4 regions of the Franconibacter daqui genome follow, and region 4 is predicted to be linked to each of the others. Evidence: predicted binding sites of a transcription regulator. Region 4 holds the regulator's gene; each other region holds the start of a gene.
The links. The regulator PurR, encoded in region 4, represses purine synthesis genes. The targets are predictions, from matches to a motif close to CANGCAAACGTTTGCNTG.

Region 1 (7,192 bases), on a different contig from region 4:
GTTTGACTTACCGTAATGACATCCCGGAAACGGATACGCAGATCCAACTGGACAATCGCTACTACCTGAGTGATTACCTGTCGTTCAGCGACTGGGCGGATTCGGAAACACTGTTTGCCGACACCCGCAAACGTCGCGAGTACAACCTGACGGTTAACCAGTCGGTGACTGACGAACACAGTTTCTTCGCCACGCTAAACCGCAGCGAAAACAGAGATAACTCCGTTTCCCGGATGTGGCAAGTAGGCTGGAACGGCTCGTATAAAATGGTCAGTTTTTCGCTGGCTTACAGCATGACGCGTAATGAAGGCGATCCGCAATGGGATAAACAACTGGCGCTGACGCTTTCGCTGCCGCTTAGCGAAGCGTTCCCGCGCGCTCAGCCGATGGTCAACTACACGGCGACATCCGGCTTGCAGGGCGACCTGTCGAACCAGGTCGGGATCACCGGGAAAGTGGGCGATCGTCAGGATCTGAGCTGGAATACGCAGCTCTCCTACGCTTCGCAGCATGGCCAGAGTGATACCCAGAGCGGTTCGGCAGGTCTCGACTATCAGGGCCGGTACGGCGAAATGAACCTTACCTATAACGCCGATGAGAACCAGTACATGACGTGGAATGCGTCGGGCAGTCTGGTCGCCCATCGTCATGGCATTACCGCTGGCCGCTACTCGAATAATAGCCTGGCGCTGGTCGCCATTCCCAACACGCCGGATGTGGCGCTGGAGGGCGGACAGAATATCGCGACCGATTCGCGCGGTTATGCGCTGGTACCGGATTTACGCGCGTATCACCGCAACCCGTTAAGCATTGATACACGAGCCAGTAAAGAGGTCGATTTTACCAGCACCTCTACCCAGGTCGTGCCGACGAAAGACGCGATTGTAATGGCCCGGTTTGCGGCGGTAAGCGGGCGTAAAGCGGTGCTCACGGTTAAACACAACGGCGACTATTTGCCCTTTGGCGCCCGGGCGCGCATTGAAGGTAATGACGAAACGTATTATGTCGGCGATGCGGGGCAGGTCTATTTGAACACTGCGCCGGATAAAGGCGTGGTGCGTTTTACCTGGGGTGATAAACAGCAGTGCTCCGCGCCTGTGGAATTACCGGCGAAAAGCGGCGCAAAACTGCCGGTCGCCTTACTGGCTGTGGAGTGCCATTGATAATCATGAAGAAAACCATTTCTCGCCTGGCCAGGGCAGCAATCTTAACGACGGTTTTTCACAGCGCCGTGACCATAGCGGCAGAGTGTCAGGACATAAAGCGAAGCGAACCGCTTAATTTAACGGTGCCGGTTACGGTTCAGTTGCCGGCTCGCGTGGCGGCGGAGCCGGTCGGGGCCGTGCTTTATAAAAAAGAGGCTTCGCTGGCGCAATTGACCGGCTCGCATCGTCCCATTACCAGCGCATGTCTGGAGAAAGTGAGGAAAGTGCTGAACGGGAGAATGACGGCGCGACAGACAGGATTTAACACTTTCGCTACCGCTCTACCGGGTCTGGGCCTGCGCCTGACGGTGATTTATGACAAACCGGGCGCCACGCGCAAAGAATGGGTTTTGCCTTTCAGCGCCCCGGTTGCTGATTTATCCCAGGCCGCTATTACTACCGATGATTTAACGCTTCGCTTTGAAGCTGTGAAAACGGGCGCTATGCAGAGTGGGACGCTGAACCTGCGGTTGCCTTCGTTGCTTTCCCTTAATGATAACTCGCTGGTAGTGAATATGGCGGTAAATGTATTAGCAGCGAAAGCGCACTGCGCTATTCAGGTGCCAAATCCGCAAATTGATTTGCCGCCTATAGATGCAACGGAACTGGCCAGCAGTGAAGCTAAAAAGCCTTATCCCGTGAGCGTTAATTTGTTATGCCTGAATACCAAAAAAGCCAGCATTAATGTTGAAGGTGCGAATGACCCCCAAATACCGTCAATATTTAAAAATGTTGCGCCAGATAACCCGGCATCCGGCGTAGGGATTGAGATGCTCTATAACAGTAGCGTCCTGTTCCCGGGCCGACCGATGGAAATAATATTGCCGCAACAGCAAAACGGGTTCGCTTTGCCCCTTGCTGTGCGCTATGCCAAAACCAATGAAAAAATCACAAAGGGAAATGTAAAGGCGCAAATAACGCTACGCATCAATTATCTTTAAAACATTCACAACCAAATAAGAAATATGGAAGTGCTATTACCCTTTTTCATAAAGGGGGAGTGCGCTTCGCCTATTTCACATTCAAGGAAAATATAAGGATATTTATTATGAAAAAGACTGTATTAGGTTTGGCTGTTTCCGCACTGTTCATGGTTGGCGCTGCTCAGGCAACAACAAATCCGAATGATGTTTCTGCCACCCTGTCGGTAACGGGTGCCGTTACTGCTAACGATTCATACTGCTCTGTCGACCTTTCTGATACCAGTGTCGCTCTGAATGAAGATATTTCTACAATGGTTGAATCCGGTCAAAAACTGACTAACTCAAAAACTGTTGTCATGAATATTAAAGGTGATGACAATTGCCGGCTTTCTCTTGCCCAGGGCAAACTGGCTTATAAATTCCTCGGCACTGCGGATAGCGTAGACGGTAACACCCTTGCAAACACTGCCAGCGCAGATGTTGCAGCAAAAGGCGTGGGTGTTGGTCTTTATAATTACGATGATGAAGTTGTCAAAGTTAACGATACTGTTGCTGCAACGACCAATGGCTATTCTCTGAAATTGGGTCTGGTGAAACTGGCAGGCCAGGAACCAACCGTAGGCGCCGTTCAGGGCTCTCTGACCGTTCAGATCGAACGTCTGTAAGCATAACTAAAGCCTTCGTGATGTCACGAAGGCTTTTTTGCTTTGTATAAGGATAGTGGAAATGAAAAAAGCATTAATGGCATTGATGCTCTCTTCTTTATTCGCCGCCAGCGCTGCCTGTGCTGAAGATAATTCAGCTTCACTGCAGATTAGCGGCACCGTTATGAACGGTAATTCTGACTGCTATATTTACGTCGAATCGTCTGTCTCCTTGAGTGGTCAAACTGACCAGCTTATTCCACAAGGGACCAATGCGACAGCACCGAAAAATTTGCCTATCTCCATCGGCAATGTGGGGGGTTATTGCCCGGCGCCTGAAAAGCTTTCCATTCAATTACATGCGGTTGCGGATGATGCCGATGGGACGGTAATCGCCAATAATGATGTAAGCGAAAATGGCGCAAAAGGCGTTGGCATTGGTGTTTTTGATAAAAATAAAACACCGCTGAATATTAACGGCGGTGTGATCCCTCTTAACGGGGTAATCAGTGAAGTTAATCTGCAACTGGTTAAGTTAAATGGTCAAACGCCGACCGAAGGAACCGTTCATGGCACCCTGACCCTTGACCTGGTGCGTCTGTAAGCCGGTGCGCTTTCGGATTAATTCACTTTTATCCAATTAATACTTATAAGGATATTTAAATGAAAAAAGCGATACTGGGTTTATTACTCTCTTCCTTTTTCGTGGCAGGCGCAGCGCACGCGGAAGATCGCTCCGCTGTGGTGGATATTAATGGTGTGTTAAGCGCGCCAAGCGAAGGGGATTGTACGGTCCTTCCTTCAACCACCTCCATCGCGCTTGAAGATTCAATCGATAAATTACCCATACAGGATGGCGCTGCGGCCCATATCAACAGTACGTTTACCGTTACGGTTGGAGGCGACCTGGTTTGCATCGATAAAATTCAAGCCGGGCGCGTAGGGATTAAATTCACAGGCACAGTTGATAATGCCAATGGAACGGTGCTTGCCAATACGGATAGCAGCGAAGGCGCAGCTAAAGGTGTAGGGGTTGGTCTGTATGCTACTGACGGCAGTCCGCTCAACATTAATACTTACCGTCCAGTTATAAATAGCGCGATGCCAATTAGCCTGGGCTTACATATGGTTCAGCTTAATGGCCAGACGCCGGAAGCAGGCAATATTCATAGCGCACTGACCATTGAAGTTGTGCGCCTCTGAAATAAAAAACCCGCTGAATACGTTTATCAGGTTTTTTAAATGAGAAGACTTTTATGAAAAAACTGGCATTAACACTCGCTCTGGGCGCTACGCTTATCGCCGGTTCGGTTCCGGTGCAGGCGCAGGATATCGGGCACGAGATGGTGATTTACGGTCGGCTACAAACAGCGGCAAGCGGCTGCACCGTATTAATGAGCAAATATGTGCTTACCCTTCATCATGAAAATAAAAATTTGCCTGTTCAGGGTAGTGATATTAACCCCTTCAATGCAGACGACCATGTTTATGTGCAACTGGGCGGCAAAAACTGCGATGCCGATGAAGGCTATAAAAATATCGGCCTGAAATTCCTTGGCACTGCGGATAGCATCGAAGGAAATACCCTGGCGAATACTGATACCAGCAGTACTGCCGCACAGGGTATTGGCATTCAACTCACCGACTTTGAGCACAAACTCATCACGCCCAACGTGACGGTCGCTACTTTCCCCGGTGCTAATAAGAGCGGGGAGGCAAGCAACTTAACGGCTTCTTTCCCCCTTTATCTTTCACTGGTGAGCCTGAAAGGTCAGGAGTCGACGCAGGGTAACGTCTCGACAAACCTGACGGTGCAGATTGAACGTCTGTAAAGGGCGCGGTTTGGGTTAATCCATTAATACCAGACCGTACGTATTCATTAATTAGGACATCATGATATGAAAAAATTATTGTCGGGCCTGATAAGCGCAACGCTGCTTATGGCTGGCACAGCTCAGGCTAAAGATATGTCGGCTAATATCATCATTTCAGGGACGCTGAAACCAGCCGAATTTACCTGTAGCGTAGCGCTGAGTGAGAGCTCCGTATCTGTGCTGGAAAACTCAGATACGCTCATTAAACAAGGCGACAATGCTACCTCTCCCGTTACCGTTCAGGCCAGCGTTGATGGCGGCCCGGAATGCGACAAACTGGCGGATGAGGGTAAAATTGCCTATAAATTCATGGGCGTCGCCGACGATGCCGACGGCACGGTGCTGGCAAACTCTCTGACTGATGAAACTGCGGCAAAAGGCGTGGGAATCGGCATTTTTAATAGCCAGAATGAGCCGGTGCCATTAAATACAGGTCGCCTGGTTGCGCAGGAAGGAGGCACCTTTGGTTTGCAAATGGTGCAGCTAACCAATCAGGAAGCGGTTGCAGGTAATATTAACAGCACCGTAACCGTGCAGATTGAACGGCTTTAATCATCACGCCCATCGCAAGGTGGGCGTTTTCGATGCTATGCATTCAAGCCGGAAACAATAAGAATGACTACGCCGCAGCCGCAGCGTTGCGACTTCCCCTCTTACCAGACTTCCCTGCTGGCTTTTTAGGCGCTCCAGCAATGACTCTGCTTTTATTGAGTCATGCCTCTCCTGGCTGCGAAAGCGTTATATAAAATCCTTTTTTTGGTGCGTTTAAATATAGTTACGCCCGTTATGCAATCGTTTGCTTTTACCATTCAGTCCGATAAAATGGCCGCTTTTCCATCGTGGGATTGCCGTTGATGTCCGTTGATACCGTAGAGTCTGAAAAAGCGCAATCGGTTGCGCCTGCTCGTGCCAGTGAACTGATTTACCGTCTTGAAGACAGGCCGCCCCTGCCGCAAACGCTGTTCGCCGCCTGTCAGCATTTGCTGGCGATGTTTGTCGCGGTCATTACGCCCGCGCTGTTGATTTGTCAGGCGCTTGGTTTACCGGCGCAAGATACGCAGCACATCATTAGCATGTCCCTGTTTGCGTCCGGCGTGGCCTCTATCATCCAGATTAAAGCCTGGGGGCCGGTGGGATCCGGGTTGCTCTCTATTCAGGGCACCAGCTTCAACTTTGTTTCACCGCTTATCATGGGCGGTCTGGCGCTGAAAAACGGCGGCGCGGATGTGCCGACGATGATGGCGGCGCTGTTCGGCACGCTGATGCTGGCAAGCTGCACGGAAATGCTGCTTTCCCGTATTTTGCACCTGGCGCGCCGTATCATCACGCCGCTGGTTTCCGGCGTGGTGGTGATGATTATCGGTCTTTCGCTGATTCAGGTAGGGCTGACCTCTATCGGCGGCGGCTACGCGGCAATGAACGATCACACCTTCGGCGCGCCGAAAAACCTATTATTAGCTGGCGCGGTACTGGCGGTGATCATCCTGCTTAACCGCCAACGCAACCCCTATCTGCGCGTCGCCTCGCTGGTTATCGCCATGGCCGTGGGTTACCTGCTGGCGTGGGCGATGGGCATGTTGCCGCAAAGCAGTGCGCCAGCGAATGACTCGCTCATTATGGTGCCCACGCCGCTCTACTACGGCCTCGGCATTGACTGGAACCTGCTGGTGCCGTTGATGCTGGTCTTTATGGTGACGTCGCTGGAAACCATCGGCGATATCACTGCAACGTCTGATGTCTCTGAGCAACCGGTCTCCGGCCCGCTTTACATGAAGCGACTGAAAGGCGGCGTGCTGGCGAATGGCCTTAACTCCTGCGTTTCCGCTATCTTCAACACCTTCCCGAACTCCTGCTTCGGGCAGAACAACGGCGTCATCCAGTTGACCGGCGTTGCCAGCCGTTACGTGGGTTTTGTGGTGGCGCTGATGCTGATTGTGCTGGGACTCTTCCCGGCCGTCAGCGGCTTCGTGCAGCATATTCCGGAACCGGTGCTGGGCGGCGCGACGATTGTAATGTTTGGCACCATCGCCGCCTCCGGCGTGCGTATTGTCTCCCGCGAGCCGCTCAACCGCCGCGCCATTATGATTATCGCGCTTTCTCTGGCGGTGGGTCTGGGCGTTTCCCAGCAGCCGCTTATCCTGCAGTTCGCGCCGGACTGGGTGAAAAATCTGCTCTCCTCCGGCATCGCCGCAGGCGGCATTACCGCCATCGTACTGAACCTGATTTTCCCGCCCGAAAAAGCGTAATACTTTCCGATGGCGGCGCCCTGCCGCCATCGCTGTTACCCTCTTTGACAATCCCTGCCTTGAGCTATATGCCTAAATGGGGCATAACTCCATCACCGGAACTTCACAGGATGGAAGACAATGAAATTTCTTGGAAAGCTCATTCTTACCTTACTGGCGGCCGTTCTGATTGTTCTGCTGGCGTTTTATATCCTGCTGCAGACGCGTTGGGGCGCCGGATGGATAACCAGTTGGGTTAACGGCCACAGTGACTACCACATCACCTTTGATGAAATGGATCACAGCTTCTCTTCGCCCTCG
Region 2 (7,192 bases), on a different contig from region 4:
GAAAGACCGCCTGGCGAAATATGAGCTTTCCGTGGCCGAATATTATACCCGCCGCGGCGCCTGGGTGGCGGTTGTTAACCGCGTAGAAGGCATGCTGCGTGATTACCCGGATACTCAGGCGACCCGTGAAGGCCTGGGGCTGATGGAAAATGCCTACCGCGAGCTTCAGCTCAACGCGCAGGCGGATAAAGTCGCGAAGATCATTGCGGCCAACAACAGCGGTTCCTGAAACCTGTCGTCACAGGAAAAGCCAGCCTGCGGGCTGGCTTTTTTATGGGCGCTCCGCGCTACTCTCCAGTCCAGCCTGAGCCGTCAATAAACATCATTCGGTCAGCCAGCCACTGGTTTACAATATTATCCGCGCCCTTAAGTCCATTTTCAGCCGTCCAACCCAAATCGTTCTGTAGCCATTCAGCGGTAGCCTTACGGGCAGGCTCAATCGCTGCGAGCGCTCGCTCGCGCTGCGCTTTGGGCCAGATTTTTTCATCTTTCCAGTTCTGGATTTCCGCCACCGGGCTTTCGTTTTTACCCGGTTTTTTCGTCATCGTCAGGTAATCTTCCGGCGCCACGGTTACGTGTAAATCAAAGATGCGCCAGTCGGCATAGCTGGCGTACTGGATAGTCCCGGCATCCTGGCTGACCTTCGCCAGCACATCTGAAAAAGCGTTATCTAACGTAGTCCAGGCCGGATTATCGAAAATCACATCCTGCGGCTTACAAACCGGCGCGCTGCCATCGCGGGAAGAACCATACATCCCTCCAAAGGAGGTATAAGCCACGTCGCCATGAGCCTTGAATATAAAGCAGTGCACATAAGGCCGGTCGTCGTCATCGTCGTACTGGTAATCAACACGCTCGATATTCATACGCAGCAGCGTCAATACCTTGCGATCCGCGCTCTCTTTAGGATCGCTGTCGATGTCTTTCATCACCGAATAAGCAAAATCATCGTCTCGCAACCCTTCAAGCGCCATCTGATGATATTTATGCGCTTCCTGCGCCGTCACGCCGCTTGTCGGAACAAAATGGTTCAGGTAAACCAACCATGCCGACGCGAGCGGCGTCTGGTATTGCCGCAATTTATCGGCAGCATTAACGGGAGAGTCAGGGATCAGACTTACAGCCGCATCAAAATCGCTGGCGGCCCGATGATGAATGTCTTCAAGCGCCGTTGCGCGCGCTTTCATTATGGGCTCCAGGCAAGCTTTAAGGTCGCCGGAATTATTTGCACAGGCATTACGCTTTTTAAGCCACGCGCGCTGCTCAGTACGCAAAGCGGAAGCCTGACCGACCGGCAGATCAGCCATAGCGCGCACGTAATAGTTATCGATCCGGCCATCAAGTTCATTCAACGCCGGGGTATTGCAGATAGCATGTTCGATACCAGTGCCAGCCTTTGCGCAGTCGAATGAAGCGGCGAAAGCAGGTATAGCACCGCAGGCAAACGTAAAACAGACAGCAAGCCGACAAATCGCTGTGAGTCGTAAGGGCGTTCTCATAGTTATCCTTTTTAAGTTTTATATCCGCCAGCTTCAGGCGAGCGTTACCCCGCCATTATTACTGAATCGACGTTTTTCGTGGAGCACCAGGAAAAGGTAAGCGGGAAAAATGTTTAAAAAACAGGCAATACAAAGAAGTGGATGAAAAAAGAACAGACAAGCCGGGAGTGTTAACTCATCAACTATGACCGCTTTCGCCACAGGCCACAAGTTCTAAATGCCCCCTTCCTGTCCTGCCTCACAAAAGCGCTGCATTGACAAAAAGTGACAAAATTAAGTGATCTTAATCACACAAATTGACACCCGAAGCGGTATGCTGAAGTTACCAAGACGGAAAGACAAGAGGTAAGATTTATGACAATGAACATTACCAGCAAACAAATGGATATCACCCCGGCCATCCGCCAGCATGTCACCGACCGTCTCGCCAAACTTGATAAATGGCAAACGCATCTGATCAACCCACATATCGTTTTATCAAAAGAACCGCAGGGTTTCGTCGCCGATGCGACTATCAATACCCCTAACGGGCAGCTTGTCGCCAGCGCAAGGCATGACGATATGTATACCGCCATTAATGAACTCATCAACAAGCTGGAGCGCCAGCTAAATAAAGTGCAGCACAAAGGAGAAGCGCGTCGCGCCACCACCTCAGTGAAAGATGCAAGCTTCGTTGAAGCAGAAGAAGAGTAAACTCAACCGCTCCAGTAACGCGCCTCAGGGCGCGTTTTTTATTGACAGAACAAAAACGGTGCAGGTACTTTACCTGTAGCCCTACACAGGAATCTTTGATGAAACTTCTACCGTTCTTCTTCGCTTTCTTTTTTACCTTCCCCTGAATGGGAGGCGTTTCGTCGTGTAAGAAAACAAGCGAAGACGAACTGACAGGCCTCCCAAAACGGGAGGCCTTTTTTATGGATAACGAAAAGGTGCGTTATGACTGCGGAAAACCCGTTATTAGCCCTGCGCGATAAGATAAGCGCTCTGGATGAACAACTGCTGGCGCTACTGGCTCAGCGTCGCGAATTGGCAGTGGAAGTGGGTAAAGCGAAACTTGCCACCCACCGTCCGGTACGTGATATCGATCGCGAGCGCGATTTGCTGGAGCGGCTTATCGCGCTGGGCAAACCGCACCACCTTAATGCGCATTACATCACCCGGCTTTTCCAGTTGATTATTGAAGACTCCGTTCTTACCCAACAAGCGCTGTTGCAACAACATCTTAACAACACCAATCCGCACTCCGCCCGCATCGCGTTTCTCGGCCCGAAAGGCTCCTATTCTCACCTTGCTGCGAGGCAGTACGCCGCCCGCCATTTCGATCACTTCATCGAAAGCGGCTGCGCCAAATTCCAGGATATTTTCAATCAGGTGGAAACAGGCCAGGCAGACTACGCCGTCGTGCCGCTGGAGAACACCAGCTCGGGGGCCATTAATGATGTTTACGATTTGCTCCAGCACACCACCCTCTCTATTGTTGGCGAGATGACGGTACCGGTCGACCATTGCGTGCTGGTCGCAACCTCAACGGACCTTGCGCAAATCGACACGGTTTACAGCCATCCGCAACCGTTCCAGCAGTGCAGCCAGTTTATTAACCGCTATCCGCACTGGAAAATTGAATATTGCGAAAGTACCGCGGCGGCGATGGAAAAAGTCGCACAAGCTAAGTCGCCTCGCGTTGCAGCGCTGGGCAGCGAAGCAGGCGGCGCGCTATACGGTTTACAGGTACTGGAGCGCAACCTCGCAAACCAGACGCAGAATATCACCCGCTTTGTGATACTGGCCCGCAAGGCGATCAACGTCTCGGAACAGGTTCCGGCGAAAACGACCCTGCTGATGGCGACAGGTCAACAGGCGGGCGCGCTGGTTGAAGCGTTGCTGGTGCTGCGCAACCATAACCTGATTATGACGCGTCTGGAGTCGCGCCCGATCCACGGTAATCCATGGGAAGAGATGTTCTACCTGGACATTCAGGCCAACGTGAAAGAAGCCGCCATGCAGCAGGCGCTCCGCGAACTGGCGGAAATCACCCGCTCCATGAAGGTGCTCGGCTGTTATCCGAGCGAGAACGTGGTGCCAGTCGACCCGGCCTGACAGGCCTGGCGACGGTTATATCGCTTGAGAAGCCGTTTCTTTAAACTTCGGCTTCTCAATGCCTGCCACCTCGACCTCAAGCGTAAAAATAGCGCCAGAAAGCGGACGCTCCGCCAGCTCCTGCGGCTCCATGTTTTCACGGGAAGTGGTGATAAACAGCGTTTTCATGTCCGGGCCGCCAAAGCAGACCATTGTCGGGCAGCGCACCGGCAGCCGATATTCCGCCAGTTGTTCACCCTGTGGTGAAAAGCGGGCGATACGCCAGCCGTCATAAAGCGCTGTCCAGTAGCACCCCTCTTTATCTATTGCGGCGCCGTCGGGGCCCCCTTCTCCTTCAGCAAAGCGCTTAAATATTTCGCGCTTGCCCGGCTCGCCCTGCTCATCCAGCGGTGTGCGATAAATGACTGCGTTTGGCGTATCCGAGGTATACATCCAGTCTCCCTCTTCCGTGAAGGCCAGGCCATTCGCTCCCAGAATGTCGCTATGAATGACACGGGGCTTAAGATTGTGATCCACCCGCACCAGCAGCGCGCCGTTATAATCGCCCGGGGCCCAGAAAGTGCCCGCGTAGAAACGCCCTGCGCGGTCGGTACCGCCGTCGTTAAAGCGCGCCAGCGCCGGGTTGCTGGGGTTGTCACAGACTTTATGGGTCAGCGCGCCATGTTCATCGGTAAGCCAGATGGCGTTGCGCAGCGCGACAATAAAGCCGCCCTTTTCACGCAGCGCAAAACAGCCCACCTCTTCAGGAAACTTCCAGACACGGTGCTCTGCGCTTTGCAGATGATAGCGATGGATCTCTTTCGCATTGATATCGGTCCAGTAAAGCGCCTGTTCTTCCGCATCCCAGGTTGGACCCTCCGGCAGCTCGCCGGTGTAGTCAAATAACGGTTTCGGTTCTGTCATGTCAGCCATCCTTTTGTCGCCATGAAAAAAGCCAGTGAGTTTTCTCACTGGCTTTTGAGTATAAGTCGCTTTTGGCTTACTGGCGGCTGTCGTTGGCCTGGCGCAACAGCGTGCGGCTTTCACTCTGGAACCGCTTCGCGTAATCACCGAACCAGTGCTCAACTTTACGGAAGCTATCGATAAAGGCCTGTTTGTCGCCCTGTTCTAGCAGGCCGATGGCTTCGCCAAAACGCTGATAGTAACGCTTGATAAGCGCGAGATTAGTGGGCGACGACATAATAATATCGGCGTATAGCTGCGGATCCTGCGCAAACAGTCGACCCACCATCGCCAGCTCCAGCCGGTAAATAGGCGAAGAGAGCGACAGCAATTGTTCCAGTTGTACATTTTCTTCCGCCAGATGCAGGCCGTAAGCAAACGTAGCGAAATGACGAAGCGCCTGAATGAACGCCATGTTCTGATCATGTTCAACGGCGCTGATGCGATGCAGCCGCGCCCCCCAGACCTGAATTTGCTCAAGGAACCACTGGTACGCTTCCGGCTGACGGCCATCGCAGTAAACCACGACCTGTTTAGCGAGGCTGCCGCTGTCCGGGCCAAACATCGGATGCAAGCCGAGCACCGGTCCCTGGTGGGAAGCGAGCATCGCCTGCAGCGGGCCATTTTTCACCGATGCAAGGTCGACCAGAATACAGTCTTCCGGCAGCGCAGGCAGCTTAGCGATAACCTGTTCCGTTACATGAATCGGCACGCTGACGATAACCATGCCGGCATCCGCCAGCAACGCTTCGGCGCGCGGCCAGTCTTCTTGCTCCAGAATGCGTACTTCATAACCTGAAAGCGTCAGCATCTTTTCAAACAGACGCCCCATCTGGCCGCCGCCGCCAACGATTACCACCGGGCGCAATGTCGGACAGAGAGTTTTAAAACCTTTATCATTTTCGCTGGAGTATGACTCGCGCATTACGCGCCTGAGCACATCTTCAATAAGGTCAGGCGGTACGCCGAGGGCTTCCGCTTCATGACGACGCGAGGCGAGCATAGAGGCCTCGCGCTCCGGCACATAAATCGGCAGCCCATAACGGCTTTTCACTTCGCCGACTTCCGCTACCAGTTCCAGCCGGCGCGCCAGTAACCCCAGCAGCGCCTTGTCCACTTCATCAATTTGATCGCGCAGGGCGGTCAATTCAGCCACCATAACTAACCTCTTATACGAGACGCGCCGCCAGCGAGCCGTCCAGATCCTGATGAATTTCGCGCAGCAGCGCTTCGGTGGTTTCCCAACTGATACAGGCATCCGTTACCGATACGCCGTATTTCATCTCGCTGCGCGGCTGCTCAGAAGACTGATTGCCTTCATGCAGATGACTTTCAATCATCAGGCCGATAATAGAGCGGTTGCCGTCTTTAATCTGCGCCACGGCGGATTCCGCCACGCCTGGCTGGCGACGATAGTCTTTATTGGAGTTGCCATGACTGCAATCTATCATCAGCGCCGGACGCAGTCCCGCCTGCTCCATCTCTTTTTCGCACTGAGCGACATCCGCCGGGCTGTAGTTAGGCGCTTTGCCGCCGCGCAGAATCACATGACCGTCCGGGTTACCCTGGGTTTGCAGCAGACAAACCTGGCCTGCCTGGTTAATGCCGACAAAACGGTGCGGCATAGCGGCGGCGCGCATGGCGTTGATGGCTGTCGCAAGGCTGCCGTCAGTGCCGTTCTTAAAGCCGACCGGCATAGAGAGACCGGACGCCATTTCACGGTGGGTCTGAGACTCCGTAGTGCGTGCGCCAATCGCCGACCAGCTAAACAGGTCGCCCAGGTATTGCGGGCTATTCGGGTCAAGCGCTTCGGTCGCCAGCGGCAGACCGAGGCTTACCAGTTCGACCAGCAAACGACGGGCGATTTTCAGCCCGCCTTCTACATCAAACGAGCCATCCATGTGCGGATCGTTAATCAGCCCTTTCCAGCCCACGGTAGTACGGGGTTTTTCAAAATAGACGCGCATAACCAGGTAAAGCGTATCGCTGACCTCTTCCGAGAGGGCTTTAAAACGACGAGCATAATCAATCGCAGCTTCAGGATCGTGGATCGAGCAAGGTCCACAAACCACCAGCAGACGCGGATCGCGACCAGCGATGATATCGGAGATCGTCTGACGAGACCGGGCTATCTGCGCTTCCTGATCGGCGGAGAGCGGGAATTCGGCTTTCAGTTGATCGGGAGTGATTAACACCTGTTCATCGGCGATATGTACGTTATTCAGCGCGTCTTTTTGCATGATGGCGATCCTTAGTTTGCTCGTTGCGATAGTCGTTACCCTAACGGGTGAAAACACCATATCATACAGAGTAAAGATTTCAACACGTAATACGTAAATTAATGGTTACACTAGCCGCTTATAAGCGAAAATATCTGGCTAAATATGGAAAGATAATATTACAGCAATCAGGCGAATATCATCAGGTACGAGGCCGGGCCGTAAGATCCGGCGATAAACGCAGCGGCAAGCTATGCTGAAAGTAACAACATGAAATAAGGATACACTCCCGTGCTGCGTATTTTACCCGCATTGCTTCTGGTATTGCTTACCGGCTGTCAGGTCGATCCTTACACGCATGCCCCGGCGCGCGGCGCCACCGACTGGTATCAGGCTGGTTTTGAAGACGCCACGGCAGGCGCACAGAAGAAAAAC
Region 3 (7,192 bases), 210 kb from region 4:
TGGGCATTGTCTCCATCATTGGTTTGCTTACCATGCCGGAAACCGCCCCGAAGCGGCGTAAGGGTGAATACCAGCGCTGGGAACACTAGTTACCAGGAGACGGCGTTTCATAAATCACCGGGATGCGCCCGCATCCCGGCAGCCAGCCAGAACCCGCGCGTTCATTGGAAAAGCTCATTCCGTAAAAGCTGTCACACAACTTTTTATGATGTTGTACCAATCGAGCAAAGGTTAATACAAATCAAAGTCTACAACCATACAAGATGTAATCTGACCTGGTCTTTTCATTCACCCTGGATTATAAAATGGAAAAGAGTCTCTTAACGGCAAAGGCTATTCTGCCTGCCTATAACCGCAACCGTTTGACAACCCGCATTGTGCACCTCGGCTTTGGCGCATTTCATCGCGCCCATCAGGGTGTTTACACCGATATTCTCGCGGCGGAGCACAACAGCGACTGGGGCTATTGCGAGGTCAATTTAATCGGCGGCGAACAGCAGATTGCGGATCTCAATCATCAACAGTGTCTGTATACCGTGGCGGAGATGTCGGCCGACGCCTGGCGCGCCCGCGTCGTCGGCGTGGTGAAAACAGCGCTGCATGCGCAGGTCGACGGGTTTGCGCGCGTCATGGAGGCGCTGTGCGAACCGCAGGTCGCTATCGTCTCGCTGACCATTACCGAAAAGGGTTATTGCCACGCGCCGGCAACGGGGCAACTGATGCTGGATAATCCGCTGATTGCCGCCGATCTTAAAAATCCGCAGCAGCCGAAATCTGCGCCGGGCGTCATCGTCGCCGCGCTGGCGGCGCGCAGGAAGATGGGCCTTGCGCCTTTTAGCGTTATGTCATGTGACAACATGCCGGAAAACGGTCATGTCACCCGCAACGTGGTGCTGGCTTACGCCCGCGCGCTGGATGCGGATTTAGCAGAATGGATTGCGCAGAACGTCACGTTCCCCTCCACGATGGTGGACCGCATTGTTCCCGCCGTCACAACCGAAACGCTGGATAAAATCGAACAGCTCACCGGCGTGCGCGACCCGGCGGGCGTTGCCTGCGAGCCGTTCCGCCAGTGGGTGATTGAAGATAACTTTGTGGCGGGCCGTCCGGCGTGGGAAAAAGCCGGCGCGGAGCTGGTTAGCGATGTCGTGCCGTTTGAAGAGATGAAGCTGCGCATGCTCAACGGCAGCCACTCATTCCTGGCCTACCTCGGCTACCTGGCGGGTTATCAGCACATTAATACGTGCATGGAAGATGAGAATTTCCGCCGCGCCGCACACGCGCTAATGCTGAAAGAGCAGGCGCCGACATTAAACGTGCAGGACGTGGATCTGGCACACTACGCCCGTCTGCTGATTGAACGTTACAGCAACCCGGCGCTGCGCCACCGCACCTGGCAAATCGCCATGGACGGCAGCCAGAAGCTGCCGCAGCGCTGGCTCGATTCCATTCGTTGGCACCGGGCGAACGGCAGCCGCCACGATCTGCTGACGCTCGGCGTGGCGGGCTGGATGCGCTACGTCGGCGGCGTGGATGAGCAGGGAGAAGCGATCGACGTCTGCGATCCGCTGCTTGACGCCATTCAGCAGGCGGTACGCAACAGCGAGGAGGGCGACGCGCGCGTTAAGGCGCTGCTGGGGTTGAAGGCTATTTTCGGCGACGATCTGGCGACGCAGCCGGAGTTTGTCGCGCAGGTCAGCGAAGCATATAAGTTACTGCTGGGGAAAGGGGCGAAAGCCACGGTGGCGCAGTACGCGAAAGCGCTTTCCTGAGGCCGTTGGCAATGCCGTCTTTGGGCGGCATTGTATGCTGCACCGCGCCGCTTCATCTCTTTCAGCGTCTAAAACAGCGTAAGGCCAACACCCGAAAATGGCGGATAAAAAAGAGCGGGGAGCGTGAGAAAAAATGCCGCCGCAGCGGCATTCACCACGATTAATGCAAACCGAGACGAATCAGCTCAACCGGTTCAAATTTACCTTCGCAACCTTCCACTTCCACCGTTTTGGCGCGGCGAACCTGCTCGGCGCTCAGGCCTTCGCTGTGAATGGCGGTAATCACGCCGGTCTGCCCGGTGCCGCTTACCATGACGCGGCTGCCGGTAGTGATTGCATTGCGGTTACGATCGTATGTCATCATTGTGGTTTCTCCTCTGAACGATTGTCGGCAATTCAGACGAGCCCCATTTTAAAAAGCGAGCGGCGAAAAACGTTAATCTCGATCAAAACCGACGCATTTGTGTGATGAATATCACAGGCGTTACTCTTCGCTGAACCAGTCGCGGTTTTCCTGACGGATTAGCTGCACCGACTCGCTTATCTCCTGCAAATGTACGCGCATGGCGTCATCTGCGGCCTGCGGGTCGCGTTTTTCCAGAGCGTGAAAAATATCGGCGTGCTGGCGCAACAGCATTTCCGGCGGGGAAACATGGTCAAGGCTCATGTAGCGCACCCGGTCGATCGCCGCTTTGATGTTTTCCACCGTATCCCAGGCGAGCTGACAGTCCGCCATCTGGGCGAGCTTATGGTGAAACTCGTCGTCAAGCAGGAAGAAATCGTTAAGCTGTTTGCGGTCAATGGCGGTGCGTTGCTGGTTGAGATTTTGCTCCAGCTGGTAGAGGTCAGCATCGGTAATCATGGTGGCGGCGCGCTGCACGACCGCGCGCTCAATCGCCTGGCGGACAAAACAGCCGTTGCGCACCTGGGAGAGCGAGATTTTATTCACAAAACTGCCGCGTTGCGGGCGAATTTGAATCAGGCCGTTTTCCGCAAGCTTAATGAACGCTTCACGCACCGGCTGGCGCGAAACATCAAAGCGCACCGAAACCTCTTTTTCCGAAAGCGGCGTACCAGGGGGAATAAGGCAGTGGACGATATCGCGACGCAGAATGCGATAGATCTGTTGGTTCACCGGTTGGGTGGGGTTAAGCGGGGTTTCAGCGGCCATCGATTTCTACTTTTTCAGCGAGTAACCGATTCAATTTACCATTTTTTTATTACCCCGCCCATACCCGGCCCGGGCGGCCGGGGAGGGAAAGCGATTTATGCTTTGCGGTGAACGCTAAGCCCGGCGTAAGTCTGGCTGACCGGCATCATCTCCAGCGTGTTGATGTTAACGTGCGCAGGCAGGGTGGCGACCCACCAGACCGCCTCGGTTACATCTTCCGGCGTCAGGGCGTTGGTATTTTCATAGGTTTTGCCCGCTTTATCATCGTCGCCTTTAAAGCGTACGTTAGAGAACTCGGTGCCGCCCACGAGACCCGGCTCGATATCGGTCACGCGAACCGCCGTGCCATGCAGGTCGGTGCGCAGGTTAAGGCTGAACTGGCGAACAAACGCTTTGGTCGCGCCATAGACATTCCCGCCCGCATAAGGCCAGCTGCCCGCCGTTGAGCCCAGGTTGATAATGTGACCGCGGTTGCGCTCTACCATGCCCGGCAGCACCGCGCGGGTCATATAGACCAGCCCCTTGTTGTTGGTATCGATCATGGTTTCCCAGTCTTCCACGCTCGCTTTATGAGCGGGTTCCAGACCCAGCGCCAGGCCCGCGTTGTTAACCAGCACGTCGATTTCGCGCCACTCCAGCGGCAGGCTGCTCAGCATCTCTTCGATAGCGGCGCGGTTGCGCACGTCGAGCTGCGCGGTAAAGAGGTTATCGCCAAGCTCATCTTTGAGCTCCTTTAACCGCTCCTGGCGGCGCCCCGTGGCGATGACTTTATGACCATTTTGAATAAAACGACGGGTAATGCACTCACCAAAACCTGCCGTCGCACCGGTAACCAGAATAATCATCTCTCTGTTCCTCAACGCTTTTTGTGTCGTATTACCTTAGCACGCCCATTCCGCTGTCGGTCAAGGAAGTTTAAGTTTCCCCACGTCTTGCCTTGCGATGGTGCAAATGCGCGCTTAACGCGCAGCGCGATGGTGCAGCGTCAGCGCGCCATGTTAAATCGAAATCGATTGCTTATTTTAGCAACCGTTTGCCACCCTGTAATTGCTGGGGTTTGTTGCGCAACGAGGCTTAAAATCACGCATCTTGCTGTTATATAAGGAGATTAATAAAAAACAAAACTGGCATCGACTTTGCAAAAGCTTTCTTATCAAGTCACCTGCGACGTACACATAAAACGCATACGATGAGGAATTGCTATGGCGATGCCCTGGACCACGGCCATTCGCGGCCACTTTTTCGATATTACCGCCGTAGCGGAGGGGGCGGAGGCGATTGCGCAACGCGCCCGCAATATAGAGGATGGCCTGCTGCTGCTCGACGAAGGGCGCATCGTCAGCCTGTTGCCCTGGGAAGAGGGGCGCGCGCAATTGCGCCATGAGCAGGATTATCTCGACTATCGCGGCAAGCTGATTGTCCCGGGGTTTGTCGACAGCCATATCCACTACCCGCAGACCGAAATGATTGGCGCCTACGGCGAGCAACTGCTGACATGGCTTGAGAATTACACGTTTCCGGTCGAAGGGCAGTATCACAGCCCGGATCACGCGGCGCGGATGTCCGCTTTTTTCCTGAATCAACTGCTGGCGAACGGCACGACGACCGCGCTGGTCTTTGGCACCGTGCATCCGCAATCGGTAGATGCGCTGTTCAGCGCCGCGCAGAGGCTTGAGATGCGCCTTATCGCCGGCAAAGTGATGATGGACCGCAACGCGCCGGACTATCTCACGGAAAGCGTGGAGCAGAGTTACCAGCAAACGCGTGAACTTATCGAGCGCTGGCACAATAACGGACGGCTTGGCTATGCGCTGACGCCGCGCTTTGCGCCCACGTCGTCGCCGCAGCTGCTGGCGGCGGTCCAGGCGTTGCGCGAAGCGTATCCCGACACCTGGCTGCATACCCATTTAAGCGAAAACCTGGACGAAGTCGCCTGGGTCCAGGCGCTGTGGCCGGAGCATGAAAGCTACCTTGGCGTCTACCATCATTACCAGCTCACCGGCAAACGCAGCGTCTTCGCCCACGCCATTCATTTAGCGGAGCAGGAGTGGGAGTGTCTGCGCAACACGGACTCTTCGGTGGCGTTCTGTCCCACCTCCAATCTCTTTTTAGGCAGCGGGCTGTTTCGCCTGCAGACCTGTCAGCAAAAGCGGGTGCGTATGGGCATCGGCACCGATGTGGGCGCAGGCACGACGTTCAGCATGCTGCAAACGCTTGGCGAAGCCTACAAAGTAGCGCAGCTGCAAAGCTACCGGCTCTGCGCCAGCGAAGCGTTTTATCATGCCACTCTCGGCGGGGCGCATGCGCTGGATCTGGATGACAAAATCGGCAATTTCCAGCCTGGCAAAGAAGCGGATTTCGTGGTGCTCGACCCGGCCGTCACGCCGCTGCAAACGCTGCGCTTTAACAACAGCCGCGACATTTACGAAAAGCTCTTCGTCCTGATGACCCTTGGCGACGACCGCAACATCTGGCGCACCTGGGTGAACGGCAAATGCGTCTGGCAACGTGACGCGCTGGAGGTGGCGGCATGATCCGTTTTCTGCAAAACCAGACGCTCGTTACGCTGGAAGAGACTGACCCGAATACCACCGTGCTCAACTGGCTGCGGGAAACCGCCCGGCGCAGCGGCACCAAAGAGGGCTGCGCCTCAGGCGACTGCGGCGCGTGCACCGTGGCGCTCGGGCGCGTGGAAGCGGGACGGATGCGCTATGAAACCGCCAATAGCTGCCTGCTGCTGGTAAGCCAGCTCAACGGCAAACAGCTGCTGACGGTAGAAGACCTAGCGCACAACGGCGCGCTGCATCCGGTTCAGCAGCATTTTGCCGATAATCACGCCTCGCAGTGCGGCTTCTGCACGCCGGGCTTTGTGATGTCCGCCTTTGCGCTGCAAAAGTCAGGGGCGGGGAGCGACCGTCGCACCGTAGAGCAGCACCTCGGCGGCAACCTCTGCCGCTGTACCGGCTACCGGCCGATTATCGAAGCCGCGCAGCGCGCCTGCGCGCTCAGCGAGCCCGATATCTTTACGCAGCAGGAGGCGCAGACCGTGGCGCGGCTACAAGCCTTAGCGTCTCACGCCACCGATGAACTGGCATGGCGCAACCGCGTACTTGCGCCCAAAACGGTGGATGAGCTGGCATCGCTCTGTCAACGCCATCCGCAGGCCCGTCTGCTGGCAGGCGGCACCGACCTGGCGCTCGCCATTACGCAGCAGCACCAGACGCTGCCGCTCATGATTTCCCTGGGCGAGGTGGCGGAACTCAGGCGCATCGATGTTGACGATGAGCGGGTTGTTATCGGCGCTGCGGCAAGCCTCAACGCCTGCCGCGAACGGCTTGGCGATATCATTCCGGCTTTTAGTCAGTTGCTGGAACGTTTTGCTTCTCAGCCAGTGCGCAATCAGGGCACCGCAGGCGGCAACCTGGCGAACGCCTCACCCATCGGCGACATCGCGCCGCTGCTGCTGGCGCTCGACGCCACTCTGATATTGCGTTGCGGCGAGACGCAGCGTCGTTTGCCGCTGGATGATTTCTTCCTCGGTTACCGTAAAACCGCCTTGCAGGCTGGCGAGTTTATTGAAGCGATCACCATTCCTTTAGTGACGGTGTCACCTTTGTTTGCCGCCTGGAAAGTCTCTAAGCGGCATGAGGATGATATTTCCACCGTCTCTGCGGCGTTCAACATTCATATTGAAGAGGGCGTGATTACTGCCGCGCGGCTTGCCTTTGGCGGGATGGCCGCCGTGCCCGCCCGGGCGCTGAACGCCGAAGCGGCGCTTATCGGCCAGCCCTTCACGCGTGAATCTCTTGACGCCGCGGGGCGTGCGCTGAGTCTTGATTACCAGCCGCTAACCGATTTTCGCGGCAGCGGCGCTTACCGCCTGGCCGTCGCCCAAAACTTGCTCAGACGCTTTTACCTGCAACAAGCGCAACCCGCTGCGCTGGAGGTCTCTTATGTCTACTAACCCTGTGCGGCTTTCGGAACAGGCGCTTATCGAACAGTTCCGGCGCGAGCTGGCGGGCGGCGTCGGGCGCAGCCGCAAGCATGAAAGCGCGGATAAACAAGTGTGCGGCCAGGCGGAGTATATCGACGATAAGCTTGCGCCGCCGGGTCTGCTGCACCTGTGCCCGGTGCTGAGCCCGCATGCCCACGCCAAAATTTTGCATGTGGACACGGCGCCTTGTTACGCCGTTTCGGGCGTGGTGCGGGTGTTTAGCTGGCAGGATGTGCCGGGCGAGCTGGATATCGG
Region 4 (7,192 bases):
TGATGATTCAACCGAATATTGTTAGCAACCTAATTACATAAATATGACATTATCGATGCCGTTATGATGCGTGCGGCGAAGACTGCGCGGGTTGCCGCTCAGTTTCTACCACCTTCAGGCCCCGCATTTTATAGCCCCAGCCCACCAGCAGCACCGTCCCTAACATCACGCTGGTGGTGGAAAACAGCGGCGCGGCGACCAGCCAGGAAACCAGCAGACTGGCGATAAAACAGAGCCCCAGTTGCAGCGTATTCTGCAACGCCGCCGCACGCCCGGTAGCCTGTGGGAACGGCTGCAGCGCCGCCGCCACGACAATCGGATAGATAGCGCCATTCGCCATCGCCATCAGACAGAAGGGAATGAGCAGCATCGTCAGGGTCGCGTTTTCATACAACCCCACAGCCCAGGTTGCAGCCACGCTCAGGGCAAACGCTATCAGCAGCCAGGGCAGCAGTTGCGCGCCCGGCAAGCGTTGCAGCGCAGCGCGACAGCCGTAGCCGCCGATAAGAAAAGCAATCGTCTGCGGCACATAACTTAAGCCAATTACAGCAGGGCTGTAGCCCATTTCACTAAGAATAAAGGGTGAACCGGTGAGCCAGGCGAAAAAGCTGGCGGAGCAGGCGGCGTAAATAAGCACGTTGCCGCGATAAGCGGATGAGCGCAGCAGGGTGCCAAAGCGGATTTTTTCCGCCTGCGGTTCAGCCGCGGGTTTAACACGCGGCTGCAGGCGCAGCGCCGGCAACATCAGCAGCAGCGTCACGGCGAACAGTACGATGAAAATGGCCCGCCATTCGAAATGGTTCAGCAGCCAACTGCCCAGCAGCGGCGCCAGAGCCGGAGAAAGCCCCACCAGCGGCATAATCGTCGCGAAAATACGGTTAACGCGGTGCGCCGGGTAGTAATCCGTCACCAGCGCCTGCCAGATAACCGCGGCGGCGCACACGCCTACCGCCTGCACGAAGCGCAACGCCAGCAGCGCCGCCGCGTTTTCCACCCACAGCATACCTATGCAGCCGACGGCGAAAATCGCGAGGCCCGTCAGCAGAACGGGACGGCGACCAAAGCGGTCTGAAAGCGGTCCCCAGATCAGCTGCGCCACGGCGAAACCCGCCAGAAACAGGCTCAGGGAGGCGCTGATCGCCGCCGCCTGCGTTTGCAGATCCTGCTGAATAGCGGCGAAAGCGGGCAGATACATATCGGTCGCCAGAAAGCCGAGCACGCTAAGCCCGGCCAGCCAGACAAGAAAAATTTTCGAGGGTTGCATAGGTTCCTCTTATGACGCTTTAACGAAGACCGCGAGTGTAAAGAGTGCAGCCTGCAATGTGAAACGCTAATATTTGGCGATTGCGTTCAAAAATTTTGCAGGCATAACATGTGGTCCGAATATTCTCTGGAAGTGGTTGATGCGGTTGCCCGCAGCGGAAGTTTCAGCGCGGCGGCCCAGGAGTTGCACCGCGTACCCTCAGCCGTCAGCTATACGGTGCGACAACTGGAGGAATGGCTGGCGGTGCCGCTCTTTGAACGTCGCCATCGTGACGTAGTGCTCACGCCCGCCGGCGCCTGGTTTTTAAAAGAAGGGCGTTCTGTTATCAAAAAAATGATGATCACGCGTCAACAGTGCCAGCAAATAGCCAACGGCTGGCGCGGGCAGCTTTCTATCGCTGTCGATAACATTGTCCGCCCCGAACGCACCCGCCAGCTGGTGCTGGATTTCTATCGGCATTTTAACGATGTCGAACTGAAAATTTCTCAGGAGGTTTTCAATGGCGTCTGGGACGCGCTGGCGGATGAACGTGTGGAGGTGGCGATTGGCGCGACGCAGGCGATTCCGGTAGGCGGCCGCTATGCATTTAGGGATATGGGCATGTTGAGCTGGCATTGCGTGGTGGCAAGCCAGCACCCTCTTGCGCAACAGAACGCGCCGCTTAGTGACGACCAGCTGCGCGAATGGCCCTCGCTGGTGCTGGAGGATACGTCGCGTTCGCTGCCCAAGCGCATTACCTGGCTGCTGGATAACCAGCGTCGGGTGATTGTGCCGGACTGGCCTTCAGCGGCGGATTGCCTGAGCGCGGGTTTGTGCGTCGGCATGGTGCCGTCGCATTTCGCGCGCCCGTGGCTTAAACGCGGCGAGTGGCGGGCGCTGATGCTGGAAAACCCGTTCCCGGACGCCGCCTGTTGCCTGACGTGGCGGCAAAACGACGCCTCTCCGGCGTTGCAGTGGCTGTTGGATTATTTAGGCGACAGTGAGACGTTGAACCGGGAGTGGTTGCGGGAGCCGGATTAACCGGCCCCCGGCAGGATTAGCGGCGATAGTCGCGGAAGGGACCGTCCGCCACGGAGCGGCGCTCAATCAGACGCGGATGGACTTCAATGGTCTGCGACTCTTCACGCTTGTTGACAATACGGTCCAGCAGCATGTTGAACGCCGTCTGGCCGAGAGTCTCTTTCGGCTGATGAATAGTGGTCAGCGCCGGGCTGAAATAACGGGCGTTGCGCACGTTGTCATAGCCGATAATAGAAATATCGTGCGGTACGCGCAGCCCCATCTCGTCGGCGGCGCAAATCGCGCCCATCGCCATGATATCGCCGCCGCAAAAGACTGCGGTGGGGCGATGCGGCTGCGAAAGCATCTGCTGCATGGCGCGGTAGCCCGATTCCGGCTCGAAGTCGCCCTGGACAATCCAGTTTTCCGGCATTGAGATCATCGCTTCCTTCAGCGCCTTCATAAAGCCTGCCAGGCGGCCCGCGCCGGTGTTGCGCTCAAGCGGCCCCGGGATAACGCCAATTTCGCGATGACCGCGTTCGATTAAATAGCGCCCGGCGATATATCCGCCCTGGAAAGCGTTATCGATTACCGAGTCGGTGAAATCCGCTTTTGCCTCGCCCCAGTCCATCACCACCATAGGAATGTGACGGTACTCTTCCAGCATGCTGAGCAGCGACTGCGGGTATTCGGAGCACATTACCAGCAGGCCGTCGACGCGTTTTTGCGCCATCATCGACAGGTAAGCGCGCTGTTTTTCCAGGTTGTTATGAGCGTTGCCAAGAATCAGCGTGTAACCCTTGGCGAAACAGCTGTTTTCCACCGCTTCGATGATCTCTGCGAAATAGGGCGCCTCGCTGCTGGTCGCAAGCAGACCGATGGATTTGGTGTGGTTAACCTTAAGACTGCGCGCCACGGCGCTCGGCGAGTAGTGCAGTTCTTTAATTGCCGCCCATACCGCGTTGCGCGTCTCTTCCGCGACAAAACGGGTTTTGTTAATTACATGTGATACAGTTGTAGTGGAAACGTTTGCTCGCTTCGCGACGTCTTTAATTGTTGCCATTAGTTGTCACTCCAGACCATGCCCTAACTTCCTGAAAAAACGCTGGTTAAACGTTTGCCTACGCTACCCCCTTGCGGCAACGAAAACGTTGCATCAGGCCGGGAAAAGCCAGTTCGGCTGGAAGGAGAGGGGGGTAATGGCCGGTACATAATAAATTAGCCGAGAATTTTGGCCGATCTTGCGCAAAAGGGGAAGAGGGAAAACGCATATCAGACTAAATCAAAGAGGATTTTTGCGTTGGACTATGTAAAAATGAAGCGCACCCGCTTTTTGTAGGGTTAAAAAGGAGAACAAATGAGTACCGAACTGAAATTTTCGCTGGTCACCACCGTCGTTGTGCTGGGTCTGATTGTGGCTTCGGCGCTGACGGCGGTAATGCACTGATTCGCTTGTCGGGAGAGGGGTTAACTTTCCCTCTCCTCATCATTTTTCCTTATAAATCCCCACGTTGTCCTTTCTTTTATTGCCCGTTCGGGTAATCATTAGCAAATAACAAAAAAGCTACACCCTTAACAAAATCGCAAATATCTTTTGCGATTCTTGTGACTTCTGTCCCAAAGCTATATCTGACATGCTGATTGGCATTCCGTTCTTGTCAGTTGCGCAACCGCCGCTGACGCTCTCTCGTTTTGTCTGGAGTTTTGCATGAGAGTTAATTTTCCTTTACTGGCGCTGGCGATTGGCGCTTTTGGTATCGGCACCACCGAGTTCTCGCCAATGGGGTTGCTGCCGGTTATCGCGAAAGGCGTTGATGTGTCTATACCCGCCGCTGGCATGTTGATTAGCGCCTATGCGATAGGGGTGATGGTTGGCGCGCCGCTGATGACGCTGCTGCTATCGCACCGCTCGCGCCGCAACGCGCTTATCTTCCTGATGGCGATTTTTACCGTCGGCAACGTCCTCTCGGCCATTTCGCCGGATTACGGCACGCTGCTGGCGTCGCGCATCCTCACCAGCCTCAACCATGGCGCTTTCTTTGGGCTGGGGTCCGTCGTGGCGGCAAGCGTGGTGCCGAAACATAAGCAAGCGAGCGCGGTAGCAACCATGTTTATGGGACTGACTATCGCCAACATCGGCGGCGTGCCAGCGGCGACCTGGCTTGGCGAAGTTATCGGCTGGCGCATGTCATTCCTGGCGACCGCCGGGCTGGGCGTCGTCTCTATGATAAGCCTCTTTTTCTCCTTGCCGAAAGGCAGCGCGGGCGAACGCCCCGATGTGAAGAGCGAACTGGCCGTGCTGATGCGCCCGCAGGTGGTCAGCGCGTTGCTGACGACGGTGCTCGGCGCTGGCGCGATGTTTACGCTTTATACCTATATTGCGCCAGTGCTGCATAAAGTGACTGACGCTACGCCTGCATTTATTACCGGCATGCTGGTGCTGATTGGCGTAGGCTTCTCAATTGGCAACTACCTTGGCGGGCGTCTGGCGGATCGTTCGGTCAACGGCACGCTTAAAGGCTTCCTGCTGCTGCTGATTGTGATTATGGCCGCTATCCCGCTGCTGGCGCGCAGCGAGGTGGGCGCGGCGGTGAGCATGGTTATCTGGGGTGCGGCGACCTTTGCCGTGGTGCCGCCGTTGCAGATGCGCGTAATGCGCGTGGCGAGCGAAGCGCCGGGCCTTTCTTCTTCGGTGAACATCGGCGCGTTCAACCTCGGCAACGCGCTGGGGGCGGCGGCAGGCGGCGCGGTTATCCAGGCGGGTCTTGGCTACAGCTTTGTACCGGTAATGGGGGCGATTATCGCCGCGCTGGGGCTGCTGCTGGTCCTCTTTTCCTCACGGCGCAATGCTGAAAAAGCCTTCGCGGCGGAATAAATAAAAAAGGGAAGCGCAGGCTTCCCTTTTTTTTGTTTAAAATTCAGCGGATGGTGCGCGGCGTCATCACCCGACGCGCGCCAACATAGTGACGCTGCCAGTAATCTTCGCTCAGTGAAGTTATCTGAATATCCCGACCGCTGCGCGGAGACTGGATAAACTTGCCGTTGCCGACATAAACGCCCACGTGATCGGCGGTGCCGCGCCCCTGAGTGCGGAAGAAGACCAGATCGCCGCTCTCCAGCTCGCCTCGGTCAACCGGGGCGGCGTCGCGCAGGTGGTACATCTCATTCGCGGTGCGCGGAATGCGGAATTTCACCAAATCCTTATAGGCGTAGTAGATGAGCCCGCTGCAATCAAAGCCGGTGCGCGGCGAGGTACCGCCCCAGCGATAAGGCTTGCCTATCTGGCCCATTAGCTTAGTCAGCGCCGTTTTTTGCGCTTTCTGCACGCGAAGCTTATGCGCTGCGGCGATGGTGGTCGGCTGGTCCGATTTAACTTTCACACAGCGTTTTTTATGACCTTTGCGTTTGGTGCACTGCTCGGTGTAGGCCAGCGTCTGCGCTTTTTTGCCTTTCAGCGTTAAGTCAGAAGAGGAGATTTTACCGCGCCGGGCGAGTGTTTTACCGGATGCTGACGCTTTGGCTTTTTTGCTGGAAGAAGAGGCGACGCGCTTAGTAGAGGTTTTGCCTGAGGATTTTTGCTTGCTGGTGGTTTTAATCTGGCTGCTTTGCTTCTTAGTTTTAGCGTTATGCGCCTTTTGAATAGCCGACGGACGCGCGTTTTCTGAAGCGTGCGTTAACGGACTCAGTGTCAGACTGGTAAAAAATAGAGCACAGAGCGTGATGGTGATTTTATTAATCCGCGCCACTGAGCATTCCCCTGATGATGGCGGCAATCGTGCCCGCGTATGATTTTTTAAAAACCAGCCGATTCTAATCTAAAAAAATGACAAAAGTTAATAGCCATTTGCCGTCATCGATACGTTTCGTTATCAAGCGCAAAAAAAATGTGCATTTTTCCGCTTTCCCGCGTCGCGTTGTCGGTATGTAAAGCGAGCTGTCGGCAAAGATAGTATGCCGATCGGCGACATAAAAGTGTTATTCTTAATGAATGTTTAACCCCGGCTACGGGCGTGGCGGTCAGCGCAAAATCTGCGCCCGGCCGTTACAATGAAAAGCTCCTGCCGTTAAGAAGCTTGAGGAAGCAAGACAATGAGCACAACCCTTGAAAAAATTCAGCGCCAGATCGCCCAAAACCCCATCCTGCTTTATATGAAAGGTTCGCCGAAGCTGCCAAGCTGTGGCTTCTCCGCCCAGGCCGTGCAGGCGCTTTCCGCCTGCGGCGAGCGCTTCGCTTACGTGGATATTCTGCAAAACCCGGATATCCGCGCCGAGCTGCCGAAATACGCTAACTGGCCGACCTTCCCGCAGCTGTGGGTGGATGGCGAACTGGTCGGCGGTTGCGATATCGTTATCGAAATGTATCAGCGCGGCGAGCTGCAGCAGCTCATTAAAGAAACCGCGGCGAAGTACAAATCTGAAACGCCGGATGCTGAATAAGCCCGATGTAATAAAAAAGCGACCCACCGGGTCGCTTTTTTTATGGCGTGTCTTGCGCCGCCGGCAATGGCCACCCGCCGAGTCGCTTCCAGCGGTTAACGATTTCACAAAACAGCAGTGCCGTCTGCTCGGTATCGTAAAGCGCGGAGTGCGCCTGGGTGGCATCGAAGGGAAGGCCCGCCGCGGTGCAGGCTTTCGCCAGCACCGTTTGCCCCAGAGCCAGGCCGCTTAACGCCGCCGTGTCAAAAGTGACAAACGGATGAAAAGGATTGCGCTTCAGGGAAGCGCGCTGCGCTGCCGCCATCATAAAGCTGTGATCGAATGTCGCGTTATGCGCCACCATAATCGCCCGGTTGCAGTCGCTCTCCTTCATCCCCTTGCGCACCATTTTAAAGATAGCGTGCAGCGCGTCATATTCGCTTACGGCGCCGCGCAACGGATTGTGCGGATCGATGCCGTTAAAGGCCAACGCTTCCGGCTGCAAAATAGCGC

Region 1: a site for PurR is predicted at 5,432-5,449, ahead of IEX01_RS14180 (nucleobase:cation symporter-2 family protein). Genes of this name have one in related genera too.
Region 2: a site for PurR is predicted at 1,587-1,604, ahead of raiA (ribosome-associated translation inhibitor RaiA). Genes of this name have one in related genera too.
Region 3: a site for PurR is predicted at 3,966-3,983, ahead of guaD (guanine deaminase). Genes of this name have one in related genera too.

Annotation. Positions count from the first base shown of each region.
Region 1 is NZ_BMKJ01000004.1:33,905-41,096, reverse strand. Features, by position in the region: gene IEX01_RS14215 (fimbria/pilus outer membrane usher protein) at 1-1,163, shown strand, start outside; gene IEX01_RS14210 (fimbrial protein) at 1,343-2,146, shown strand; gene IEX01_RS14205 (fimbrial protein) at 2,254-2,793, shown strand; gene IEX01_RS14200 (fimbrial protein) at 2,855-3,376, shown strand; gene IEX01_RS14195 (fimbrial protein) at 3,436-3,975, shown strand; gene IEX01_RS14190 (fimbrial protein) at 4,029-4,604, shown strand; gene IEX01_RS14185 (fimbrial protein) at 4,671-5,198, shown strand; gene IEX01_RS14180 (nucleobase:cation symporter-2 family protein) at 5,501-6,892, shown strand; gene IEX01_RS14175 (AsmA family protein) at 7,013-7,192, shown strand, end outside.
Region 2 is NZ_BMKJ01000002.1:636,397-643,588, reverse strand. Features, by position in the region: gene bamD (outer membrane protein assembly factor BamD) at 1-229, shown strand, start outside; gene IEX01_RS12310 (lysozyme inhibitor LprI family protein) at 288-1,499, opposite strand; gene raiA (ribosome-associated translation inhibitor RaiA) at 1,854-2,192, shown strand; Phe leader region at 2,290-2,415, shown strand; gene pheL (pheA operon leader peptide PheL) at 2,291-2,338, shown strand; gene pheA (bifunctional chorismate mutase/prephenate dehydratase) at 2,436-3,596, shown strand; gene IEX01_RS12290 (SMP-30/gluconolactonase/LRE family protein) at 3,612-4,499, opposite strand; gene tyrA (bifunctional chorismate mutase/prephenate dehydrogenase) at 4,576-5,697, opposite strand; gene aroF (3-deoxy-7-phosphoheptulonate synthase AroF) at 5,708-6,778, opposite strand; gene IEX01_RS12275 (DUF2799 domain-containing protein) at 7,049-7,192, shown strand, end outside.
Region 3 is NZ_BMKJ01000001.1:1,302,928-1,310,119, forward strand. Features, by position in the region: gene IEX01_RS06225 (MFS transporter) at 1-89, shown strand, start outside; gene IEX01_RS06230 (mannitol dehydrogenase family protein) at 306-1,772, shown strand; gene ydfZ (putative selenium delivery protein YdfZ) at 1,933-2,136, opposite strand; gene IEX01_RS06240 (GntR family transcriptional regulator) at 2,257-2,943, opposite strand; gene ydfG (bifunctional NADP-dependent 3-hydroxy acid dehydrogenase/3-hydroxypropionate dehydrogenase YdfG) at 3,039-3,788, opposite strand; gene guaD (guanine deaminase) at 4,146-5,477, shown strand; gene xdhA (xanthine dehydrogenase small subunit) at 5,474-6,907, shown strand; gene xdhB (xanthine dehydrogenase molybdopterin binding subunit) at 6,897-7,192, shown strand, end outside.
Region 4 is NZ_BMKJ01000001.1:1,095,080-1,102,271, forward strand. Features, by position in the region: gene punC (purine nucleoside transporter PunC) at 62-1,264, opposite strand; gene punR (DNA-binding transcriptional activator PunR) at 1,373-2,284, shown strand; gene purR (HTH-type transcriptional repressor PurR) at 2,301-3,326, opposite strand; gene cydH (cytochrome bd-I oxidase subunit CydH) at 3,621-3,710, shown strand; gene IEX01_RS05255 (MFS transporter) at 3,972-5,138, shown strand; gene IEX01_RS05260 (C40 family peptidase) at 5,182-6,009, opposite strand; gene grxD (monothiol glutaredoxin 4) at 6,353-6,700, shown strand; gene rnt (ribonuclease T) at 6,741-7,192, opposite strand, start outside.